DNA from 3 places in the Nocardiopsis sp. NPDC055879 genome. Region 3 is predicted to be linked to each of the others. Evidence: riboswitches for the same ligand, from Rfam matches in the RefSeq annotation. Region 3 holds a riboswitch; each other region holds the start of a gene.
The links. A riboswitch is a leader RNA that binds a small molecule or an ion and turns the genes downstream of it on or off. The one in region 3 is predicted to bind cobalamin.
Positions count from the first base shown of each region.

Region 1: linked by a shared signal. The riboswitch ahead of ACWGKS_RS15685 (ribonucleoside-diphosphate reductase subunit alpha) and the one ahead of metE (5-methyltetrahydropteroyltriglutamate--homocysteine S-methyltransferase) in region 3 are both predicted to bind cobalamin.
Region 2: linked by a shared signal. The riboswitch ahead of ACWGKS_RS21650 (CoA-acylating methylmalonate-semialdehyde dehydrogenase) and the one ahead of metE (5-methyltetrahydropteroyltriglutamate--homocysteine S-methyltransferase) in region 3 are both predicted to bind cobalamin.

Region 1 covers NZ_JBSHCT010000012.1:3,832-9,328, forward strand. Annotated here, with positions in the region: gene ACWGKS_RS15685 (ribonucleoside-diphosphate reductase subunit alpha) at 1-2,381, opposite strand, end outside; cobalamin riboswitch at 2,538-2,744, opposite strand; gene ACWGKS_RS15690 (hypothetical protein) at 3,133-3,696, opposite strand; gene ACWGKS_RS15695 (NYN domain-containing protein) at 3,731-5,374, opposite strand.
Region 2 covers NZ_JBSHCT010000018.1:127,968-133,464, reverse strand. Annotated here, with positions in the region: gene ACWGKS_RS21655 (acyl-CoA dehydrogenase family protein) at 1-952, opposite strand, end outside; gene ACWGKS_RS21650 (CoA-acylating methylmalonate-semialdehyde dehydrogenase) at 949-2,448, opposite strand; adenosylcobalamin (AdoCbl) riboswitch at 2,446-2,596, opposite strand; gene ACWGKS_RS21645 (hypothetical protein) at 3,015-4,370, shown strand; gene ACWGKS_RS21640 (hypothetical protein) at 4,507-4,776, shown strand; gene ACWGKS_RS21635 (hypothetical protein) at 4,797-5,497, opposite strand, start outside.
Region 3 covers NZ_JBSHCT010000001.1:411,186-416,682, forward strand. Annotated here, with positions in the region: gene ACWGKS_RS01710 (polysaccharide deacetylase family protein) at 1-1,547, opposite strand, end outside; cobalamin riboswitch at 1,729-1,951, shown strand; gene metE (5-methyltetrahydropteroyltriglutamate--homocysteine S-methyltransferase) at 2,093-4,372, shown strand; gene ACWGKS_RS01720 (DUF3558 domain-containing protein) at 4,460-5,416, opposite strand.

The DNA.
Region 1 (5,497 bases), on a different contig from region 3:
ACGGCGTTCAGGCGGCCGTCGGTGCCCTTCAGCGTGCTCTTCTCCACGTGGGTGGCGCTCTGCGAACGCAGGTAGTACGTGGTCTTGAGCCCGGAGCGCCAAGCGCGACGGTACAGGGTGTCCAGCTTCTTACCACTGGGCGCGGCCATGTACAGGTTCAGCGACTGGGCCTGGTCGATCCACTTCTGACGGCGCGAACCCGCGTCCACCAGCCAGGTCGGGTCGACCTCGAACGCGGTGGCGTACAGCGCCTTGAGGTCGTCCGGGACCCGGTCGATCTCACCGAGGCTGCCGTCGTGCATCTTCAGCGCGGACACCATCTCGTCGTCCCACAGGCCCCGCTCCTTGAGGTCGCGGACCAGGTAGTCGTTGACGACGGTGAAGTCACCGGACATGTTCGACTTGACGAACAGGTTCCGGTAGACCGGCTCGATCGACTGGTTCACACCGGTGATGTTGGCGATGGTCGCGGTGGGCGCGATCGCCATGACGTTGGAGTTGCGCATCCCGGTGGTCTTGACGCGCTCGCGCAGTGAGTCCCAGTCCAGGGTCTCGCCGCGGTCCATCTCCAGGGCACCGTCGCGGGAGTCGGCCAGCAGCCTCAGGGAGTCGATCGGCAGGATGCCGCGGCTCCACAGCGAACCGTCGAAGCTCTCGTAGGAGCCGCGCTCGGCGGCCAGCTCCATGGAGGCCTCGATGGCGTAGTAGCTGATCAGCTCCATGCTCTCGTCGGCGAAGTTCACCGCGCCCTCGGAGGCGAAGGGCGTGCGGATCTTGAACAGGGCGTCCTGGAAGCCCATGAGACCCAGACCCACGGGGCGGTGACGCATGTTCGCGCGACGCGCCTCGGGGATCGTGTAGAAGTTCACGTCGATGACGTTGTCGAGCATGCGCACGGCGGTGCGGACGGTACGACGCAGACGCTCGACGTCGACGCCGTCCGGGCCCACGTGCTGGGGCAGGTTCACCGAACCGAGGTTGCAGACCGCGACCTCGTCCTTGTTCGTGTTCAGCGTGATCTCGGTGCACAGGTTGGAGGAGTGCACCACGCCGTTGTGCTGCTGCGGCGAACGCAGGTTGGACGGGTCCTTGAAGGTGATCCACGGGTGGCCGGTCTCGAACAGCATGGTGAGCATGCGGCGCCACAGGTCCACGGCGGGCATCTTCTTGGAGACCTTGATACGACCGGCCTCGGCCTCGGCCTCGTACTTCTCGTAGGCCTCGACGAAGTCCTTGCCGTACTTGTCGTGCAGGTCCGGGACCTCGTCCGGCGAGAACAGGGTCCAGGTGCCCTGCTCCTCCACACGCTGCATGAACAGGTCCGGAACCCAGTTCGCGGTGTTCATGTCGTGGGTGCGGCGGCGCTCGTCACCGGTGTTCTTGCGAAGGTCGAGGAATTCCTCGATGTCGATGTGCCAGGTCTCCAGGTAGGCGCAGACCGCGCCCTTGCGCTTGCCGCCCTGGTTGACCGCGACCGCGGTGTCGTTGGCGATCTTCAGGAACGGGACGACGCCCTGGCTCTTGCCGTTGGTGCCCTTGATGTGGGAACCCAGGCCGCGGACCGGGGTCCAGTCGTTGCCCAGACCGCCCGAGTACTTGGACAGCATGGCGTTGTTGCTGATGCCGTGGAAGATGTCCTGCAGGTCGTCGCCGACCGTGGTCAGGAAGCAGGACGACAGCTGCGCGCGCACCGTGCCCGCGTTGAACAGGGTGGGCGTGGAGGCCATGAAGTCGAACGAGCTCAGCAGCTCGTAGAACTCGATCGCGCGGGCCTCACGGTCGTCCTCGTTGAGGGCCAGACCCATCGCGACGCGCATGAAGAACGCCTGCGGCAGCTCGTAGCGGACCTCGTCGCTGTGCAGGAAGTAGCGGTCGTACAGGGTCTGGATGCCGAGGAAGGTGAACTGCTCGTCGCGCTCGGGGTGCAGGGCCTTGCCCAGACGCCCCAGGTCGAACCGGGCGAGGGCGGGGTCGAGCTGCCCGAGGTCGATGCCACGACCGACGTAGGCGGCCAGGTAGCCCGCGTAGCCCTCGGCCATGTCGGCCTGGGTGGCGGTCTCGGGAGCGCCGCCGATGAAGCTCAGGGCCTCGGTGCGGAGCTTGTCCAGCAGCAGGCGAGCGGCCACGTAGGAGTAGTTCGGGTCGACCTCGACGAAGCTGCGGGCGGCCATGACGACGCCGAGCTCGACCTCGGCGTCGGCGATGCCCGGGTAGAACCCGCGACGCGCCTCGGTCAGGACCTTCTCCGCCGAAACGCCGGAGAGCCGTGCACAGGCCTCGGCCACGACATGCTCGATCCGGTCGACGGCGGCGGGACGACCGCCCTCGTTGTTCGGTCCGGGCCGAACGGATGCGGGCACGGCCTCGACGTCAAGGGTCATACAGCGGCTCCAACCTCGGTAAAAGAGTCCCGGTGGGGGTGCGGGGGCACAAGTGACAAGCGTGCGGCTCACAACGATGGATCGCCGCACCGGATGCGTGCGATCCATCGTCGGGTCGCGGCGACTCTCCCTCGAAGCCCCGACGTTGTACACACCTGGGGGTGTGTGCCGATGGCAGGTTTTCGGACTCGTGGGCGCCCTACCGAGCCGTCGCTTCCCGGGACCTTTCGGGGGTTCCCGGTGCGCGTGACGACCTTCGTTCCCACTCACCGCTGCGGGGCAGTCCCGGACTCGCACCGGGTTCCCTCTCGCGTCACCGGCCCCTTGCGAGCCCGGTGAACCACCAGCGGGACAGATACTACATCTAGGGGATGGCGGCTTGGAACACCGCAAGATGATGGCGTGTCGCTGATTTCTCAGATTCTTCGACGATCGTCGAACACGCCTCCCGGGCGTGGTATGAAAGCGCCGGAACGGGGCTGCGCGACGGTATCGGGAGGGGTCCCCGAAGGGGGCGCGTCACAGCCTAGGACGTTCCCGGGACGAACGCACCCGGCACCTCGCCCGGGTGTCCGCCACGGCACCTCTGGGCAGGGTAGGAAACCTCACTCGCGGCCGGCCGATCCCGGTCTGTCGGTGCTCGACCCGCGCCGCCGCCCCACCCCGAAACCCGCCACCACGGGACACGCGCGGGACGACCGAACCGGAGGCCGCCCGCTCCGATCGCCTACGATCTCGTCGGATCGCGCGGTCACTCCTGGTCGAGAAGGAGGTCCAGATCATCCTCCGCCAGCCCGAGGTCGGCCCTGATCCGAAATCGGATCCGCAGGAGTTCGAGGAACAGATCCCGATCGCACGGACTTTGTGGGCGCCCGGCGTGTCGTCGGGCGCCCACGGTGGCCCACCGTTCGGCGCCCTCCAGGTCGTCGTGGGCGTACAACGCCTCGGTGACGTGGATGTGGGTGGGCAATCCGACCGGTTCACCGGTCTCCAGCCGCTTGAGGTGCCCCTCGGCCTGCTGCCGCTCGTCCAGTTGCAACAGGGCGCCGGCGCTGAGGGCGTGCGCGTCGACCACGGTGGGGCCACCATCGTCTATGGCCCGCTGATAGGCGGAACAGGCGCGTTCGAACTCCTGGGCGATCTCCCACTGTTCTCCGGCGCGTACGAACAGCTCCGCCCGCGTGACCTCGCTACCGGCGTCGACGCTGTTGGCCAGGTCCAGTAGTCGGGCGGCGGTCCGGCCGTGTTCACCGGATCGGACGGCGTGGAATTCCAACCGGTCGAGTTCTGCCGTCGTCACGTGGGTCAACCGCATCGCCCCATCCCAACTCGCTCTCCCCACCCACCGATCAGGGCCTGGCACGCTCCAAGGCCTGCCAGAACCCCTGGCGCAGTCCATCTCGGACCTCGTCGCGCAGCAGGTGGTCGATCGGGAGCGAGGATCCCTGGAGCAGACGAGCCTCCAGGTCCGAGGGCATCCGGGGCCTGCGGGCGAGGACGGCCTCCACCCAAAGGACCGGCGCCTCGCGTGCGATCGACTCCGCGAAGTCGTTCCCTTCCTTGTGCGCGATGTGCACCGCATCATCAACGGTATGCGCGCCGAGCCCCGTCTGTTGGGCATATCCAGGACTGTGAGTGGATTCCTGGTAACCGCCGGGGCCGAATCGGCCGTCGTACTCGGGACCAGTAGGTCGCCGTTCCCCGAAACGGGGCGCGGCGCCACCGCTGTGCGCGGTGTCAGTTGCCGTACTGGTCCCATAGGTAGGGTTTGTGTCCGCCCCACCTCCGAACCCCTGCTCCTCGCCGTGTCCGCCACCGAACCTGGGGTCGGGGGCGGGAGGGTTTCTATGGGGTGGAGCCTGTTGCGGGTCGGGCGCGAACGAGGCCTGTGGACCGGTGCCCGCCCCGAAGGCGGGCTGTGGTCCCGTATTGGAGAAGGCCTGTTGTGGGCCCGTTCCGGCGAAGCCCTGTGGACCGCCTCCGGCCGCCTGGGCGGGTCCGGGTCTGGCCGGCAGCCCGTACCCTCCGTCCGCTCCACGCGGCGCCGGATGGGCGCCCGTGTGGGGGCCGACGTACCCGGCCTGCCCGTTCTGACCGGCGCCCGGGTAGACCCCGTTGCCGTTCACCGCCTGTCCCCCCGAGGGGAAACCGTTGGCGTCGATCGCTCCGGGAGGGGCGTTCTCGCCCGAGGGGCCGGCGAGGTGGTCGCCGCGCTGTTGGGCCAGCGAGCGACGCATCGCGCGCAACTGTTCCATGGCGCTGCCCTGTGGAACGGGCTGGCCACCGGTGCCGGCGAACATCGCTTCGAGTCCACCCGTGGAGGGCGTGGCCGGTTCGACCATGCCGTTCCGGGGCCCGGAGGCCACCGGGTGGGGGGACTGTTCGGCGGGGGCCTGGGAGCGTCCGTTGGCGAAGGGCGTGGTCGTCTTCGCCGCGTTCTCCTGGGTGGATCCACCACCGGAGAGCAGGTTGACGTGCGGGCGCAGGTGACCGGCGCCGATCTCGATCAGGTCGTCGCACTCCTGGCGCAGCGCCCGAGAGATGGTCCAGTTGCCCTCCACCGAGATGTGCACGACGGTGACGCGCACACCCAGGTCCTGGACGTCGGCGACCACGGGGGCCATGTCCTCGTCACCGCTCACCAGGACGGCGTCGCAGAGGACACCGGTGCGGGCCAAGGTGGTCAGGTCGCGTTGGACGTAGCCCTCCACGCCCTCGCGGCGGCCGGGCCGGATCTTCGCCGCTCTGAACTTGATGCCGGGGATGTCGGCGATGCCGTCCTGTTCCTGGGCCCTCCGGTCGTCGGCGACCGCCTCGTACCAGTAGCAACGCAGGAGCGGCAGGCCGGTGCGATCCCGTGCGACCTCGTTGAGGAACTGGACGAGACCGGAGTAGTCCCAGGCGACGGAGTCCCGGTTCCGGGTTCCGTGCACGGCCATCGCGCCGTCGGCGAGAAGGTATCCCGCGTCGACGAACAACGCGCAACGGTCCACGTGACACCGCCCCCTTCCCTGTCGATCTCTGGGGCCATATCCATGACCGGGGCACAGCCTAGCCAAGTCTGTCTGATTTTGCGTGCCGCCTTTGAATACTCCCCGTCAATACATTGCTACACA
Region 2 (5,497 bases), on a different contig from region 3:
CCATGGCGCACAGGTGCGCGGCGTCGGCGTCACCGGCGTCCAGGGCCGCGGCGGCCCGCCACAGTAGGGAGCGCGCGGCCTCCAGTTCGGTGGCCATCTCCGCCAACCGGAAACGCAGCGCCTGGGCGTTGATGAGGGGGACCCCGAAGGCCTCACGGTCACCCAGATAGGACACGGTGTCCTCCAGGGCTCGCCGGGCGCCGCCCAGTGAGCAGGCGGCGATGCCGAGACGGCCGCCGTTGAGGCCGTTCATGGCGATACGGAACCCGTCGCCCTCCGCGCCCAACCTCCGGTCGGCGGGCAGGCGAACCCCGTCCAAGAGGACCTGTCGGGTGGGTTGGGCGTTCCAGCCCATCTTCGCCTCGTCGGCCCCGAAGGACAGCCCGGGGTCGTCGCGGTGCACGATGAACGCGGAGACGCCGGTGGCCCCGTCGCCGCCGGTGCGGGCCATGACCACGTACACCTCGGAGGCGCCCGCCCCGGAGATGAACTGTTTGGTGCCGGACAGAACGTAGTGGTCGCCGTCGCGGACCGCCCGGGTGGTGAGGGACGCGGCGTCGGAACCGGCTTCGGGTTCGGTCAGGCAGTAGCTGCCCAGGGCCTGCATGGTGCACAGGTTCGGCAGCCACCGGACGCGCTGGGCGTCGTCGCCGTAGCGGTCGATCATCCAGGCGACCATGTTGTGGATCGACAGGTACCCGGCCACGGACGGACAGCCGGTGGCCAGCGCCTCGAAGGCGAGGACACCGTCCATCCTGGTCAAGCCGGTGCCCCCGAACTCCTCGGAGACGTAGAGACCGCCCATACCGAGTTCGGCGGCCTTGCGGAGCACGTCGACGGGAAAGTGCCTGGCCTGGTCCCACTCGACGGCGTGCGGTGCGAGGTGTTCGTCGGCGAACGCGCGGGCGGTCTCGGTGAGGGCGCGCTGTTCGTCGGTGAGGGCGGCGTTCATCGCACGACCGGAATCGTGAACTCCGCGCCCTCCTTGACCCCGGAGGGCCAACGCGAGGTGACCGTCTTGGTCCGGGTGTAGAAACGGATCGAGTCCGGTCCGTGCTGGTTGAGGTCGCCGAAGCCGGACCGCTTCCAGCCACCGAAGGTGTGGTAGGCGATCGGCACCGGGATGGGCACGTTCACGCCGACCATTCCGGTGTTCACCCGGTGCGAGAAGTCACGAGCGGTGTCCCCGTCACGGGTGAAGATGGCGACTCCGTTGCCGTACTCGTGTTCGCTGGGCAGACGCAGGGCCTCCTCGTAGTCGGCGGCGCGCACCACCGACAGCACGGGTCCGAAGATCTCCTCCTGGTGGATCCGCATGTCGGGGGTGACCCGGTCGAACAGCGACGGACCGGCGAAGAAGCCCTCCTCGTGGCCGGGCACGGTGTGGCCGCGACCGTCCACGACCAGGTCGGCACCCTCCTCCACGCCCAACGCGACGTATTCGTCGACCCGTTGGAGGGCTTCCCGCGAGACCAACGGGCCGAAGTCCGCGTCGGGGTCGTCGGAGGCACCCACCCGGAGCCCCGCGATGCGGTCCTTGAGCTTGGCGACCAGCGCGTCGGCGGTCTCCTCACCCACCGGGACCGCGACGGAGATCGCCATGCAGCGTTCACCGGCCGACCCGTATCCGGCTCCGATCAGGGCATCCGTGACCTGGTCCAGGTCGGCGTCGGGCATGACGATCATGTGGTTCTTGGCGCCGCCGAAGCACTGGGCGCGCTTACCGTGGGCGGTGGCCGTGGAGTACACGTATTGCGCGATGGGGGTGGAGCCCACGAACCCGACGGCGGCGATCCGCGGGTCGGTGAGCAGGGTGTCCACGGCCTCCTTGCCACCGTTGACCACGTTGAACACACCCGGGGGCAGCCCGGCCTCGACGAACAGTTCCGCCAACATCAACGGCACGGAGGGGTCGCGCTCGGACGGTTTGAGCACGAAGGCGTTACCGCAGGCCAGCGCGGGCGCGGCCTTCCACAGCGGGATCATGGCGGGGAAGTTGAACGGGGTGATGCCCGCGACCACGCCCAGGGGTTGGCGCAGGGAGTGCACGTCGATGCCGGTGCCGGCGTTGTCGGTGAACTCGCCCTTGGACAGGTGCGGAATGCCGGCGGCGAACTCCACCACTTCCAGGCCCCGTTGCAGGTCACCGTGGGCGTCGGCGATGGTCTTGCCGTGTTCGGCGGACAGGGCCTTGGCGATGTTCGCCCGCTCGTCCTCGACCAGTTGCAGGAAGCGGAGCAGGACCCGGGCCCTGCGCTGCGGGCTCCAGGAACCCCATTCGACCTGTGCCCGCTCGGCGTCGGTGATGATCTGCTCGGTCTCGGTCCGGTCCGCGAGCGGCACCCGCGCCTGGACCCTTCCGGTGTTGGGATCGTAGACGTCGCCGAAGACGCCCGACCGGCCGTGGACCTTCTCGCCCTGCACGAAATGCGTCAGCTCGCTGACCATACGTGTTCGCTCCATCCTCGTGGATCACACGGTTCCTTGGCCGCGGGCGGTGACCTGACTTCCGAGGAGTTCCCCCGGTCACAGTGGCGGGACCGCGCCGGACTCGCACCGGCTTCCCCGCTCCGCGGTGGGGCCACCATATAGTTGGACGTCCTAATAAATCCAGACCCCTCGACCCGGTACTTGGTGTCACCCCACTCGCGCCCGGTAGGCTCTGCGACTTGTGACCGCCAAGGACGACACCCCCGCCGGCAGACCCCTCGCCCTCACCCCCGCGTGGCGCACCGCCCGCGCCGACCTGCACGTTCTCCTGGTGATCCACAGCCTCACCGCCGCCACCCGCATCGCCGACGTGCTTCCGGCCCTGTACGACCCGCGCGTGCAGCTCTACTGCACCCGGACCACCGGCGGTGTCTTCGCCAACGGTCTCGACGAATACCTCCGAGAAACGCAGATCCGGCACATCTCCTGGGAAAAGGCGAAGGAAACGGAATTCGATCTCGCGATCACCGCGAGCCTCGGGGACGACCTTCATGAATTAAAAACAAAAATCCTGCGCATTCCCCATGGCAACGGTTATAATAAAAAATGGTCGCAGGAGTCAGGAGTCAGGAGTCAGGAGTCAGGAGTCAGGAGTCAGAAGTCAGGAGGTCTTCGGGCTCTCCGACGACACCCTCAAACACCAGGGACGGCTGGTCCCCAGCTCCATCGCCCTCTCGCACGGCGAACAGTTCGACCGCCTCGCCCAAGGCTGCCCCGACGCGCTCCCGCTCGCCTTCCTCTCCGGTGATCCCTGCTACGACCGGCTGCTCGCCGGAGTGCCCCACCGACTCACCTACCGAAAGGCCCTCGGCCTACGCCACGGCCAGAAACTCATCACCGTCAATTCCACTTGGAACGACGAATCCCTCTACGGAAGCCACCCGGGCGTCATCACCGAATTGCTCGCCCGGCTTCCCTACGACCACTACCGGGTCGCGCTCGTCCTGCACCCGAACGTCTGGTCCTCCCACGGGCCGCGCCAGATCAGAATCTGGCAGGACGAGGCCCTCCGTTCCGGCCTCCTCCTGATCCCACCCCACGAGGGCTGGCGGGCCGCCGTCATCGCCGCCGACCTCGTGCTCTCCGACCACGGATCCGTGAGCGTCTACGCCGCCGCCCTCGGCCGGCCCGTCCTCCTCAGCTCCGACGGCCGGGACTCCGTCGACCCGGACTCCGCCCTGGGACGGCTCTACGAGGTCGCCCACCCGCTCGATCCCCACGCCACCCTCGTGCCCCAGTTCGAGCAGGCCGAGAAACTACGCGAACTCACCCACGAGACCGCCCTCACCTGGGTGAGTTCCGCCCCGGGTCGGGCCCTCGACCTCATCCGCGCCGAGGCCTACCGCCTCATGGGCGCCACTCCCCCGCCCGGCCGGCCCCGCCTCATGGCACCACCGAAGCCCGAGGTCCAGAGCCCGGAGCCGACCTCCCTCTGGGTCCGGGTACGGCCCACCGACGACGGTCTCGCCGTGTATCGCAGCCCGGCGCCGAAATCCGGTGGTGTCCTCGTCTGCTCCGACGCCGAGATGGACCACCGACTCGCCGCGGCGGCCGACGTCCTCACCATCGCCGAAGAGGCGTTGCCCGCCGACGAACGCCTGTGGTCCGAGACGGTGTTCGCGCACCGCCCCGGCGCCCTGCTCACCGCCGTGTACTCGGCCGAGGAGGTCCGGCTGCGCACTCGCGACGGGTCGCTCCTGCGGGTTCGCTTCACCGGCCCCGTCGACGACCCCGGCCTGGTCACCGGTGTGCTCGCCGAACGTCTGGTCACCTCCGGCCACGCACCCGCTCCGAAGATGCTCGCCGCCCTCGCCCCGCTCCACCTGCGAGTTTCCGAGGAACGAACCCTCACGATCCCCTTCGAGACGGCCAAGGGCTGAGTTCTCCGTTTTACCGGACACGGGCCGGTCACTTTCTGTAGTTTCCTGTCATGCCCGGATTCGAACACGAGCTCCAGGTACGCCTGCTCCAGAGTCGAAGCTGAACGCTGCGGCACGGAAAATGTGGGAGGACCTGATGGCGACCGGTACCTACGAGTGGCAGAGCGACTTCGCCCGCAAGTACGTCGGCCAAGGCCGTGAAGAGGGTCGTCAAGAAGGCCGCGAAGAAGCCCGTGCGGAAGGCAAGCAGGAAACGCTGATCCGTTTCCTGGAAGCCACCTCGGCGACCATCAGTCTCGACTCACGGCGACGCATCGAGGAGTGCGACGACATCGGCCGGCTCGATGACTGGCTGGACAAGGCCTTCAAGTCCCGCATCACCGACGCCGACGAACTCTTCGACTGACCTGGCGCGGCCGGGTCCGTTCAGGCCCGGCCGTCGATCTTGTCCCGAACACGGCCGGCGGCAGCGGCGGCACCGACCAGCTCGAAGACCTCCACCGCCCGTTCCCACCGCTCCCCCGATCCCCGACCGAGGTCGCCGAGGCGCTCCAGGACCTTGCCGACCTGGTAGGCGCGGTTGGCGGACACGAAACGGTCCAGGGCCTCCTCCAACAATCCGATCGCCTGGTCGGGGTGCTCCTCTGCGATGATGCGGGCCTGGTTGACGAGGAGCTTGCCCTCGTTGGCCTGGTCCCGTCTCCGGGTGGCGGCGTGCTCGCGGAAGAACGACAGCGAAGTCCGGTAGCACTCCAGGGCCCGTCGAGGCTCCTCGGCCAGAAGCGCCACGTCGCCCATGTGCATGTGGTGCAGCCCGAGCGCCTTAGGGCGGGTGTGGTCGAGCAGCGGCAACGATTCCTCCAGGAGGGCGCGGGCGGCTCCGGCGTCGCCCTCACGGCGCTCCAGGATCCCCAGCCACTCCAGGGCCGCCCCTTGGCCGCGCGGGTCCGCCCCACGACCGCGAGCGGCCGCCAAGGAGCGTTCCAGGTACGTGCGCGCCTCGGCCAGGCGTCCCTGCCCGAGCATCGCCTCGCCGCGCTGGGCCAGGACCCGGGCCAGGGCGTCGTCGTTCCCCTCGGCGTCGCGTTCGGCCAGGGCCAGCAGGGTGAGCCGCTCGTCGACACGCC
Region 3 (5,497 bases):
TCGGGCTCCTCCGGAACCCCGTCGACGTAGCTGCGACCCGGCTCCGGGGTGCCGAGCAACTGCGAGACCGTCACCATGGTGTAGCCCTGCTCGTCCAGCTCACGGACGATCTCGCGGGACGCGTCGATGGTGGTGTCGTGGATGTCGTGCATCAGGATGATCGCCCCGTCCGAGGCGCCGTCCACGGCCCGGTCGGCGACCACACCGGCCTTGCGGTCCTTCCAGTCGTTGGTGTCCACGCTCCACAGGATCTGGGCCATGCCCATCTCCTCGGTGACCTGGGCGACGGTGTCGTTGGTGGAACCGTAGGGCGGACGCATCAGGTCCATCGTGTATCCGGTCTCCCGGTACACCAGCGCCTGGACCGGGTCCAGGTCCGCGCGCACGCCTCCGGCGCCGAGCGTGGCCAGGTCGGGGTGGGCCAGGGTGTGGTTGGCCAGTTCGTGGCCCTCCGCGTAGGTGCGGCGCACCGTGAACGGGTCCTCCATCACCGGGTGGCCGGTGACGAAGAAGGTCGCCTTGGCGTCGTGCTCGGCGAGTGTGTCCAGCAGCTCCGAGGTCCGGCCGCCGGGGCCGTCGTCGTAGGTCAGCGCCACGCAGCGCGTCTCGGGGTCGGTGCAGTCGATCCCGTCGTCGACGGGGGAGATCTCACCGGGGGAGGCGACGCCGGTGCCATCCTTCTCCGCCTCGGGGGCCGCGGCCACGGTGAACTCCTCGACGCCCTTGGTCGCGGCGTCGCGCGCCCGCACCCCGAACTCCGACAGCAGTTCCTCGGCCTCGTCGCGTTCGATCACGACGCCGACGCGACCCTCGGAGGTGGGCGCGACCTGTCCATCGTCGAACTCCACGATCAGGTCGCCCTCGGGGCTGAACGCGAGGGAGTCGTAAAGGCCGCTGATCGGGTACAGGGACACCGCCGCCACGGTGTCCGGGACCTCTTCGAGTACGCGGTCGTTGAGCGCGGCCAGCTCGTCCTGTCCGGCGAGCAGGCCGCTGGAACCGTGCACCGAGCCGTCGTCGGTCTCGTACCAGTAGGTGCTGTGACCGACGCGGGTCTCCTCCGAGTCGGTCTCGGTGGTGGTGATCCGCACGCCCACGACCCCGTCACCGGCGGCGGTCAACCGCCACTCGCCCTCGAAGGAGGCCGCACCGGGGTTGGCGGCGTCGAAGGCGTGCACCTGGTCGGTCAGGGTGCGGTCCAGGAAGTCGGTGAGGGGGTCGGCGTTGGGGATGGCCGGGTAGGCGACGGCCACCTCACTGTCGCCCTCGTAGTCGACCGAGGCCTCCTCGGTGCCGGGGAGCGCGGCCGTGTCCACCACGGTCGTCCCCTCCTCGGAACCTTCCGCCGGAAGGTCGTCGTCGGTGTCCACCGCCACGTTCCGTGTGATGCTCTCGATGACTCCGTCCTCGGGCAGGCCCGGTGGTCGTGTCGCCGACAGCACCAGTCCCAAGAGGACGACCATCGCGATCGCTGCCGTGAGAACGGGGCGGTCGGGGGCCATGCTGGGACCGTCTTGCTGCTTCACCTGGGGGCTCTCCACGCTCATCGTCAGACGAACGTTCGCGAAAGGACGGGGGTCTTTCGCGTAACGCTGGTATCGGGTGTGATGCCGGGCACACGAAATGGGTTCGCTGGTGTGCTCCGGGCCAAGGGGTCACGCCGGGTGCAGGGGCGAAGGGGGTGCTCCCTATACTTGCAGGCGTGGAAGGTACACACTCCCACCATCGACTCCCGGAGCCCGCTCCGGTCGGTCGGAGTGTGTCGAAAGAGGGAACCCGGTGCGAATCCGGGACTGCCCCGCAGCGGTATGTGGGAACGAGCGTCGCCATAAGCACTGGTGATCCGACCGGAAAAGTCGGAAAACCGGGAAGCGGTGATCATTAGGACGACCGGCGCACGACGTCGGAAACGCCCACGAGTCCGAAGACCTGCCTCCACCCGGTGGTGCGCCTGTGCCGCCGGTGGTCCCGCGCCCCGAGGGAGGGCCGAGGTCGTCAGGCACGTGCGCCCCGGGTGAGCCCCTCGTCGTGCCGCGCTCCTCGCCCCGCTCTCGTGGCCGGTACCCGGCTTTCGACGAGGGAGAGAAGCTTCATGGTCAGCAACCCCGCGGCCTCCGGGCCGTCCGTGCGCTCCACGGTCCACGGTTACCCGCGCATCGGCCCCGCCCGCGAACTCAAGCGCGCCAGTGAGTCCTACTGGAAGGGCGACACCACGGCCGCCGAACTCGACGCCGTCGCCGCCGACCTGCGCAAGGGCGTCTACGCCCGACTGCGCGAGGCCGGAGTGGACGACATCCCGTCGAACACCTTCTCCTACTACGACCAGGTGTTGGACACAGCGGTCCTGTTCGACCTCGTGCCCGCCCGTTTCACCTCCCCGGCCCAGGCAGAGGAGCGGGACGAGCAGCTGCGCCGCTACTTCGCCCTCGCCCGCGGCGAGCAGGGCGCGCCGCCGCTGGAGATGACCAAGTGGTTCGACACCAACTACCACTACCTGGTCCCCGAACTCTCCCCGAGCACCCGCCCGCGCCTGGTCGGCGACAAGCCCCTCGCCGAGTTCCGTGAGGCCGCCGAGGCCGGTTTCCAGACCCGCCCGGTCCTGGTCGGTCCGCTGACCTTCCTGCTGCTGGCCAAGGCCGCCGAGGACGCTCCCGAGGGCTGGGAGCCCATCGAGCTCCTCGACCAGCTCCTGGACGCCTACGCCAAGCTCCTGAGCGACCTGTCGGCCGCGGGCGTCACCGAGGTCCAGCTCGACGAGCCGATCCTGGCCACCGACGAGGGTCGCGCCGCCGTCGGCCACCTGGAGCGCGCCTACCAGCGCCTGGGGTCGCTCACCGAGCGTCCCTCGCTCCTGGTGTCCACCTACTTCGGTTCCATCGGCGCCGCCGCCCTGCGCGTGCTCAAGGACTCTCCGGTCGAGGCCGTGGGCCTGGACCTGGTCACCGACTCCGAGGGTGCCTCCGACCTCACCGCCGTCTCGGGGCTGGGCTCCACCCGCCTGGTCGCGGGCGTGGTGGACGGCCGCAACGTCTGGCGCACCGACCTGCCGGCCGCCGTCGCCGAACTGGGCACCCTCCTGGCCCTGACCGACGAGCTCACGGTGAGCACTTCCTGCTCGCTGCTGCACGTGCCCATCGACCTGGACGCCGAGACCTCACTGGCGCCCGAGCTGCGCTCCACCCTGGCCTTCGCCGAGCAGAAGACCAGGGAGGTCGCGCTGCTCGGTCGGGTGCTCTCCGAGGGAGCCGACGCCGACTACCAGGGCGCGTCCGAGCCGCGGGACGCGTCCTTCACCGACGCCCGGGTGCGCGCCCGCCTGGACGCCCTCGGCCCGGACGCCTACGAGCGTCCCCAGGATCGGGACGTGGCCGCCCTGCGACCGCTGACCACGACCACCATCGGCTCCTTCCCGCAGACCGCCGAGCTGCGTCGCGCCCGCGCCGCGCACCGGCGGGGCGAACTGCCCACCGAGGACTACAAGGCGCTCCTGCGCGCGGAGATCGACCGGGTCATCGCGCTCCAGGAGGAGATCGGTCTGGACGTGCTGGTGCACGGCGAACCCGAGCGCAACGACATGGTCCAGTACTTCGCCGAACAGCTGGAGGGCTACGCCACCACCGAGAACGGGTGGGTGCAGTCCTACGGTTCGCGGTGCGTGCGCCCGCCGATCCTGTTCGGGGACGTCTCGCGTCCCGAGCCGATGACGGTGGAGTGGATCACCTACGCCCAGTCGCGCACCGACAAGCCGGTCAAGGGCATGCTGACCGGTCCGGTCACCATGCTCGCCTGGTCGTTCGTGCGTATCGACCAGCCGCTGGGTGAGACCGCCCGCCAGGTGGGTCTGGCGCTGCGCGACGAGGTCGCCGACCTGGAGCGGGCCGGCATCCGGCACATCCAGGTCGACGAGGCGGCTCTGCGCGAGTTGCTTCCGCTGCGCGAGGAACAGCGGGCGGCGTACCTGAAGTGGGCGGTCGACTCGTTCCGACTGGCCACCTCCGGGGTCGCGTCGAGCACGACCATCCACACGCACATGTGCTACTCGGAGTTCAACCAGATCGTCGACGGGATCGAGGCGTTGGACGCCGACGTCACCAGCGTCGAGGCGGCCCGGTCGCGCATGGAGCTCGTGGAGGCCCTGGGCGAGCGCGGTTACAAGCGCGGGATCGGTCCGGGCGTGTACGACATCCACTCGCCGCGGGTGCCCTCGGTCGAGGAGATCGAGGCCTCGCTGCGACTGGCGGTCTCGCACGTGGACGCCGCGAACCTGTGGGCCAACCCCGACTGTGGTCTGAAGACGCGCGGTTACACCGAGACCGAGCAGGCGCTGCGCAACATGGTGGAGGCGGCCCGCCGGGTGCGCGCCGACCTCTGATCCCACCCCGAACGCACGAAAAGGGGGCCGCGGCACGAAGCCGCGGCCCCCTCTCGTCGTTTCTTCCGGGGAGGAGCCGGTGATTTCCTACTCGGCGCCGAGCAGGGCGATCGCCTCTTCGGCGGAGTTGGTGAGCAGGGCCTCGACGTCGTCGACCATCGTCAGGTCGGAGCCCTCGAAGTCCGAGACCTGGTAGGTGATCTCGATGTTCATGTTGGCCGAACGGACCAGCATGATCGCCGTGGGGGCGGGGTCGTCGAGGATGATGTTCTCGGTGATGATGAGGTGCGCCTCATCGCCGAGACCGTCGATCTCCTTCTCCTCCTCCAGGTTCTCCTCCGGGTAGTAGTCGCTACCACCGGTGTAGTTGGCGAGGGAGTCCTGGTAGTCCGACGAGGCGCCCTCGACGGAGTCGCTGCCGGCGTAGGGCGTGGCGTACTCCAACCAGAGGCTGCTGTAGGCGCGCTCCGGGTTGCCCTCGGGGGCGTCACCCGTGGCGGTGCAGCTGGCGCGGTTGTCGGAGACGCTCTTGCTGGGGTCGTCCCGCAGGATGAAGTCCGTGGAGACCTGCTCGGTGATGGCGTCGCAGGGCTCGATGGGCAGCGCGTAGGGCGGCTCCCCGGCGGGCCCGTCACCGCCGCCGGAGTCGGGCTCCTCGGTGTCGTCGTCGACCGGCTCGTCGGTCTCCTCGGTGCCCTGGGTGGTGTCGGGACCGGTGGCGATCTCCTCGCCGCCGGTGTCACGCGTGACGAGCATGACGATCACGGCGATGACGAGCACCACGATGATCGCGCCGCCGCCGATGACCACCCAAAGGCCGGCCTTGCCGCCGCCACCACCGCTCTGGGGCGGCGGGGGCGGGGGGTATCCGCCGGGTCCACCCGGACCGCCGGGGCCACCGTAGGGCGGCTGGCCACCCGCGTACATGCCCTGGTCCTGACCGGGGCCGCCCTGGTAGGGGCCCTGGCCGTAGCCAGGCTGCCCGCCGGTGCCGCCCCCATAGGGGTTCTGCGGAGGCTGGTTGTAAGGTCCGTTTTCGCTCATGGCTCCCCTCGCCCGGTGAAGTGTTGGCCGTGTTCTCTGGGACGCGTGTGCCCATTGGTGGGTTCTCACGAGTTTCCCGTG